Regions from separate parts of the Microbacterium petrolearium genome, predicted to be linked through region 2. Evidence: riboswitches for the same ligand, from Rfam matches in the RefSeq annotation. Region 2 holds a riboswitch; the other holds the start of a gene.
What was found. Region 2 has a riboswitch for thiamine pyrophosphate ahead of thiM (hydroxyethylthiazole kinase). Riboswitches for the same ligand answer to the same signal wherever they lie in the genome.
Positions count from the first base shown of each region.

Region 1: it holds a riboswitch for thiamine pyrophosphate, as region 2 does, so the genes downstream of both, ACYVJ0_RS04185 (ECF transporter S component) here and thiM (hydroxyethylthiazole kinase) in region 2, are expected to answer to the same signal.

Region 1 covers NZ_BAAGRQ010000003.1:183,921-187,797, reverse strand. The annotation lists gene ACYVJ0_RS04195 (energy-coupling factor transporter transmembrane component T family protein) at 1-543, opposite strand, end outside; gene ACYVJ0_RS04190 (ABC transporter ATP-binding protein) at 540-2,027, opposite strand; gene ACYVJ0_RS04185 (ECF transporter S component) at 2,048-2,677, opposite strand; TPP riboswitch at 2,669-2,779, opposite strand; gene ACYVJ0_RS04180 (D-alanyl-D-alanine carboxypeptidase family protein) at 2,906-3,877, shown strand, end outside.
Region 2 covers NZ_BAAGRQ010000015.1:46,303-50,179, reverse strand. The annotation lists gene thiD (bifunctional hydroxymethylpyrimidine kinase/phosphomethylpyrimidine kinase) at 1-404, opposite strand, end outside; gene thiE (thiamine phosphate synthase) at 401-1,069, opposite strand; gene thiM (hydroxyethylthiazole kinase) at 1,066-1,893, opposite strand; TPP riboswitch at 1,884-1,977, opposite strand; gene hisS (histidine--tRNA ligase) at 2,043-3,320, shown strand; gene ACYVJ0_RS11490 (NUDIX domain-containing protein) at 3,346-3,828, opposite strand; gene chrA (chromate efflux transporter) at 3,825-3,877, opposite strand, start outside.

The sequences.
Region 1 (3,877 bases), on a different contig from region 2:
GCCGGTGTCGGCCACGCCGCGCGCGCGGCGCGCCACCTCGAGCTCGCGCCAGTCGTCGACGAGCAGCCCGATGAGGCGCATGCCGCCCAGGGCGCCGAGCACGAAGCGGGCCGGCAGCCGCACCCGCTGCGATAGCGCGTCGGCGAGGTCGGTGGGATCCACGGTCGCGAACAGCGCGATGCCGGGCAGCGCGATCGCGAGCACGCGGAAGACGGTGGCGACGGCGAGCGCGAGCGAGCCGTCGGTGATCCGCACGAACAGCCACTCCACGTGCACGGCGCCGTCGGCCTGGCCGTACAGCGCGATCGTGACCCCGGCGAGCGGCGCGGCGATCCACACCGGCAGCGTGCGCATCCAGAACTGCCGGCTCGTCAGACCGGCCGCGAGAAGCAGCGGGATCTCGAGCGCGAGCGCCACGGCGGCCGAGACCCAGTCGATCGTGAAGACGAGCGGGAACGCGATGACGAGCGCGGCGGCGAGCTTGGCGGCGGGATTCGCCCCCGCGATCGGGCCCCTGGCCCGCGGCGGCGCCGGCATCATCATCGGCGCGCTCCCGTGAGCGCGAGGCGGCGCGCGTGGAGGGCCTGGAGCACGTCGGCGTCGTGCGTGACCGCGACGATGCCCGCGCCCGGATCGTCGCCGGCGCCGTCGCGCAGCGCGGCGATGATCGCGACCAGCTCGGCCCACGTGCGCGCGTCCTGCCCGAACGTCGGCTCGTCGAGCACCATCACGCGCGGGCGGGTCGCGAGCATCGCCGCGACCGTGAGACGCCGCTTCTCGCCCCCGGAGAGCGTGTGGGGGTTGGCCTCGGCGAACGCCGACAACCGCAGGCGCTCGAGCAGCTCGCCCACGCGCGCGGCGATCTCGGCCTCGGGCAGGCCGAGCGCCCGCGGCCCGACCTCCAGCTCCCGGCGCACCGTCGTGGCGAGCAGCTGGTGCTCCGGCGACTGCAGCACCGTGCCGATGCGGGTGAGCAGCTGGCGCGACGTCCAGCGGATGGGCGCCGGCCCGGCGTCGCGGGCCACCCCGGCGGCCGCGCGCACCTCGCCGTCCGCGGGCGGCAGGAGGCCCGCGAGCGTGCGACCGAGCGTCGACTTGCCCGCACCGTTGGGGCCGATGATGCCGAGCACCTCGCCCGCGCGCACGTCGACGTCGAGGGGGCCCGCCACGGCGCGGCCGCGCACGCGGGCGACCTCGAGCGCCCGACCGGCGACGAGCACCTCGCCCGGGGCGGATGCGGGGGGAGCGGGATGCCGGGGCGGGATGCCGGGCACCCAGACACCGCGCGCGGTGAGCTGCGCGCCGCGCGCCCCGAGGACCTCGGCCGGCGGGCCGTCGGCGATCACGCCCGGCTCGTCGTCGTCCGCCCCGAGCACCACGATGCGGTCGACGACCGGCAGCCACACGTCGACGCGGTGCTCCACGACGACGAGGGTCGCGCCCGTGCGGTCGAGCACGCGCCCGACGGCGTCGCGCACCTCGGCGACGCCCGCGGGGTCGAGATTGGCGGTGGGCTCGTCGAGCAGCAGCAGGCCCGGCCGCATCGCGAGCGCCCCGGCCAGCGCGAGCCGCTGCTTCTGCCCGCCCGACAGGGCGGACGTCGAGCGGTCCAGCGGCACGTCGAGCCCGACGAGCTCGAGGGCGCTCCGCACGCGCGACCAGATCTCGTCGCGCGGCACCCCGAGGTTCTCGCAGCCGAACGCGACGTCGTCGCCCACGCGCGCGAGCACGGCCTGCGCGTCGGGATCCTGCTGCACGAGCCCCACCCGCCCGCGGGCGGACGCGGGCTCGCGCCCTTCCACGCGCAGGAAGCCCTCCTGTTCGCCCTCGTCGTCGCCGCCCAGCACGCCCGCGAGCGCGTGCAGCAGCGTGGACTTGCCCGATCCGCTCGCCCCGAGCAGCAGCACGCGCTCGCCCGGCGCGATGCGCAGATCGAGCCGACGCGCGGCCCAGCGCAGCCGCGTCGCGTACCGCCAGCCCCAGCCCGCCGCCTCGACGGCGGCGGGCACCGTCGAGGAGGCGGGCATCGGGCCGGGCGTCGGCGCGCTCAGACGCGCTTCCCGGCCGCGCGGCCGGCGGCGAAGCGGTTCAGCGCACCGGTCGCGGCGAGCCCCCGCACGATCGCCCAGCCGCCGAGGCCGGCGATGACGAGGCCCGAGACCGTCGTGGACGCGATGTAGACGGTCGTGAACAGCGCGTCCGCGCCGGGGTACCAGCTGATGCGGTCGTTGATGCCGCCTCCGAGGCCGGCACCCGCGCCCGCGAGGAGCGCGACGGGGAGGCGGAACGAGGCGTAGAGGAAGACGGCGAAGATCAGCTCGGCGCCGAGGCCCTGCACGAGGCCGGACACGATGGTGAGCGGGCCCCACTGGTTGCCGACGAGCGCCGAGATGACCGCCGCGAGCAGCTCGGTGTACAGCGCCGCGCCGGGCTTGCGGATGACGAGGCCGCCGATCACGCCGGCGATCAGCCACGGGCCGGCCAGCAGGCCGCCCAGACCGGGCAGCAGCGCGCCGATGAGGTCGCCCGGCAACTCGTAGCCGACGTTCCAGATCAGGAAGATCACGGAACAGGCGACGCCGATGACGCTGGCGACGACGATGTCGACGACCCGCCAGGTGAAGCGGCGGGACGGTGCGCCCGAGGCGGTCTCGGGCACGGACGTGGACGTGTTCATACTTTCTCCTCCCTGCGCCGGCATGATCCGGATCAGGTTCGACGGTCGAAGCGCGGATCGCTTCCTCTCAGCCCGGCTCGCCGGACTCCCGTGTGATGTGTGCGACCAGTGTAGATCCCCCGCAGGGGTGCGAGCGGCCGCGGGGCTCGACCGACCGGGTGCCCGGGCGCAGCCGGCACCTTCAGCGCCGTTGCAGGGGACGCGCCGCAGCCGCGGTACCGTAGGACCGTGACCCCCGACGATCTGCCCCGGGCGACGTCGGCCGCGGAGCTCTCCCCCGAGCCCGGTCCCCTCGATTCGCGGCCGTCGCACCTGTCCCGGCGGGCGATGCGCGAAGCGCGCCAGCGCGAGCTTCGCGCGCGCGAGAGCGCGCCGCCCGTCGCCGCACCGCCGGTGCTCGCGCCGCCCGCCGAGGAGCCCGCTCCCGGCGCGAGGCGGGGTCTGTTCGGCAAGCGCGCCTCCGCCGCGCCGCCCGCCACCCCCGCCCCCGCCCCGCTCCGCGAGGCGGCGTTCGCCGCGCCCGCGACGGCCGGCGGCGTGGCACCTGGCCCGGCCGAACCCGCGTCACCGGCGGGGCAGCCGCGGACCGCGGTCCTGGATCCGTCGGACGCTCCCGAGCCGGCATCCTCCCCCGAGTCGCCGTCCGTCCCCGAGCCCGTGGCCGCGCCGCGCGCCGATGACCTCACCGCGCTGGTCCCCGCGCCGACGGGTCCGGACGTGCCGCCGCTGCGGTACGCCGCCGAGGGCGAGCCCCTGCCCGTGCCGGGCGATGGGCCCGCACCCGCTCACGCTCCCCGCGCCCTCGCGTGGGTCGACCCCGAGGCCGTGGCCGTGCGGTCGTCGACCGCGGCGTTCTCGACCGCGCCGCACCGGGCCGTGACCGGACCCGACCTGCTGCCACCGCGCCGGAGCCGCACGCTCTCGGCGCTCGCGCCCGTCGCGACGGCCGGCGTGCTCGCGGCCGGGTACGTCGCCACGTGCGTGCTCTGGCCCCTCGATGCCGTGGCCCCGACGGTGACGGCCCAGCAGGTCGCCGTCGCGCCCGCCGCACCGCTCACGGTGGACTGGCCCGCCGCGGGCTCCGCGGCCGTCGCGCCGGTGGGCCTGCTCGACCGTGCCGCCGCCGATTCGAGCGCCTCGCTTCCGATCGCGAGCATCACCAAGCTCGTGTCGGTGCTCATGATCCTCGAGAAGCAGCCG
Region 2 (3,877 bases):
GTGACGACATCGGCGAGCGGCAGCAGCTCGCGCAGCGCCTCCTCGGCCTCGGCGGCCAGCAGCCGGTCGCCGGAGGTGGCGACCATGACCGGGTCGAGCACCACGCGGGGCGGCCGCACCCGCTCGAGCCACTCCCGCACGATGCGCACGGTCGCCGCGTCGCCGAGCATGCCGATCTTCACCGCGTCGATCTCGACATCGTCGCTCACGGCGTCAAGCTGCTCGGCGAGGAACGACGGTGGCGGCGTGTGCACCGAGCGCACGCCGTGCGTGTTCTGCGCGACGAGCGACGTCACGGCGGCCATGCCGTACCCGCCGTGCGCCGCGATGCTCTTCAGATCGGCCTGGATCCCCGCGCCGCCGGTCGGATCCGTGCCCGCGATACTGAGGACGCGGGGGATCATGCGTCCACCCCCGCGAAGGCGCCGCGCAGCGCGCGGGCGGCCGCCTCGGGGTCGGGCGCGGCGCAGACGGCCGAGACCACCGCGATCCCCGCCGCCCCGGCCGCCCGCAGCGGTGCGGCGTCGGCCGCGGTGACGCCCCCGATCGCGACGGCCGGCAGCGCGGTGGCGGAGGCGAGCGGCCCGAAGCCCTCGTGGCCGACGGCGGCGGGCGCGTCGGACTTGGTCGCCGTCGGATGCACCGCGCCGATGCCCACGTAGTCGGCTCCGTCGCGCTCGGCCGCGGCGAGCTGCTCGGGCGTCGCCGCGCTGACGCCGACGACGGGCCGCGCGAAGCCGGCGGCGCGGAGCATCGCGCGCGCGGCCGCCGCAGGCAGATCCGACTGGCCCACGTGCACGCCGTCCACGCGCGCCCCGGCGTCGCGGGCGGCGATGGCGACGTCGACGCGATCGTTCACGAGCAGCGTCACGTGCGGAGCGGCGCGCAGGCGATCGGCGACCGCCCGCACGAGCTCGAGGACGTCGCGGGCGCCCGCGTGCTTCTCGCGGACCTGCACGGTCGTGACGCCCCCGGCCACGGCCCGCGCGACGACGTCCGGGACGGTGTGCCCCGCGGCGGCCGCGTGCGCGCCGTCCGTGACGAGGTAGAGCGACAGGTCGGCGCTCATCGTGCCGCGCCCTCCGCGGCCGCGGCGTCGAGGGCGCGCGCGATCGCGTCGTCGTCGAGCGCCGCGAGCTCGTCGAGCAGCGACACGGCGAACGATCCGGGCCCGGCCGCCGCGCGTGCGGCGCGCTCGGCCGCGATCGTGTAGACCGCGACCGCCGAGGTCGTCACGGTCGCGGGATCATCGTCGCGGCACGCGCCGACGAAGGCCGTGATGACGGCGCCGAGCGCGCAGCCGCCCCCGGTGATCCGCGTGAGAAGGGGCGTGCCGGTGGCGACACGCGTGATGCTCGATCCGCCGATGATCGCGTCCACGGCTCCCGACACGGCGACGACCGCCCCGGTGCGCGCCGCGAGCGAACGGGCGTCCGGCAGCACCTCGTCCACGCCCACCGCGCTGTCGGTTCCGCGCCCGCCCTGGCCGCCGCCCGCGAGCGCGGCGATCTCGGAGGGGTTGCCGCGGATGACGCGCGGACCGGCCTCGGCGAGGCGCCGCGCGAGGGGCGTGCGCACCGGGAGCGCGCCGACGGCGACGGGATCGAGCACCCACGGGGTCGCGGCGTCGGCCGCCGCCTCGGTGGCCTCCACGGCGGCGGCGCGCTGCTCGGGGCTCGGCGTGCCGAGGTTGACGAGCAGGCCGCTCGCCACGCCGGCGAACGGGCCGGCCTCGCCGACGATGTCGACCATCGCGGGGGAGGCCCCGACGGAGAGGAGCGCGTTGGCCGTGAAGTTCTGCACCACGGTGTTCGTGATGCAGTGGACCAGCGGCGCGGTGGATCGGACGGTCCGGAGGTGCCTCGACACCTCCGAGGCGGACGGCAGCGTCATCATGACATCCCTTCGCTCGTGCTGACGAGAGCAGGTTCGGCGGGTGTGATCTCAGCCCCGGTCGGGGCACCCCGTGTCGGGATCGACCCTAGCAGCGCTCCGCGGCGCGGCATCGGGCTCGGTGCGTCACCTGAGAGAATGGTCGGGCTATGGCTTCCGTGAATGCGCCGCGCGGGATGCGCGACTTCCTCCCCGCCGACAAGGCCCGTCGCGAGCGCGTGCTCGCCGTCATCCGCGAGCGCTACGGTGCGCACGGGTTCGACGAGATCGAGACGCCCGTCGTCGAGGAGTACGGGCGCCTGCACGCCGGGATCGGCGGCGACAACGAGAAGCTCGCGTTCAACATCCTGCGCCGCGGGCTCGACGGCGACGCCATCCGGGCGGCGGCCGACGACCCTGCCGCACTGACCGACCTCGGCCTGCGGTACGACCTCACGGTGCCGCTGGCCCGGTTCTACGCGACGAACCGCGCGGAGCTGCCGAGCGTGTTCCGCTCGATCCAGATCGCCCCGGTGTGGCGCGCCGAGCGGCCGCAGAAGGGCCGCTACCGCCAGTTCCTGCAGTGCGACATCGACATCATCGGCGACGACACCGCGCGCGCCGAGGCCGAGCTCATCGTCGCCTCGCTCGACACGCTCGACGCGCTCCGGCTGGAGGGCGCGACGGTGCGGATCAACGACCGCCGCGCGCTCGACGCCATGCTCGACGTCTTCGGCTTCGCCGCGGAGGAGCGCCCCGGCGTGCTCATCACGATCGACAAGCTCGACAAGATCGGCCCCGCCGGCGTCACCGCCGAGCTGCGCGAGCGCGGCGCGACGACCGAGGCCGTCGACGCGTTCGAGGTGTTCCTCGGCCGCGCGCCCGGCGCGCAGGCCGCATTCGGCCAGGACGCGATCCGCGCCGCCCTGCCCGAGGGCGTGCCGGACGAGGTGATCGCGCACCTCGTGGGCATCGGCGAGGCCGTCGCGGCCGCGCGCGGGGGAGTGCCTCCCCTCGTGTTCGATCCGTTCCTCGTCCGCGGCATGGGCTACTACACGGGCACGATCTTCGAGCTCGCCCACCCGTCGGTGACGTACTCGCTCGGCGGCGGCGGCCGTTACGACGGCATGATCGGCCGTTTCCTCGGCCAGGACGTTCCGGCGGTCGGCTTCTCGATCGGGTTCGAGCGGATCGTCGACCTCGTCTCGCTCGCCGACCCGGATGCCGCCCCCGCCGTCGTGCTCGTGCACGACAGGGACGTGCCGGTCGCCGAGCTCGTCGCCCTCAAGGCGGCGCTCGTCGCCGAGGGGTCGCGCGTGCGCCTCGAGCGGCGCACGAAGAACCTCAAGGGCCTGCTCGCGCGCGCCGAGGCCGACGGCTACACGGCCTTCGCGTCGGTCGCCGCCGGGGCGACGCGCGCCGAGCTCGAGCTCAAGCCGCTCGGCTGAGCGCCCCGCCCGGCCCGCGGGCGGGTCAGAAGCCGACGGGCGTCACCGGGTCGAGGGATCCGGTGCGCAGTCGATCCAGCACGATCCGCTCGTGCGGGACGACGGGATCGGGCAGCGCGGCGAGCGGGAACCAGCGCAGGTCGGCGGCCTTGTCCTCCTGCAGCGTCGGGTCGCCGCTCCAGCGGTCGCAGGCGAAGAAGAAGTCGACGCGCTCATCCACGGCGGCGCCGTCGCCCGTGCGGTGCTCGACGGTGAGGAACTGCAGATCGGCGGGATCCAGCGTCACGCCCAACTCCTCGAGCGCCTCGCGCGCGGCCGCCTCGAGCACCGACTCGCCCCGTTCGACGTGCCCGGCGGCCCCGGCGGCCCAGTGACCGTCGTAGTAGCCGGTGCCCTTGCGCAGCTGCAGCAGGACCTCGTCGCCGCGGCGGAGGAAGACGTACGCGGCGGGGATCACCGTGAAGCGGCCGTGTGCGGCGGCGTAGGCCTCGGAGTAGCGCTCGGTCACGGCAGCACCCCGATGAGCACGCCGCCGGCCGCGCCGACGATCACCACGG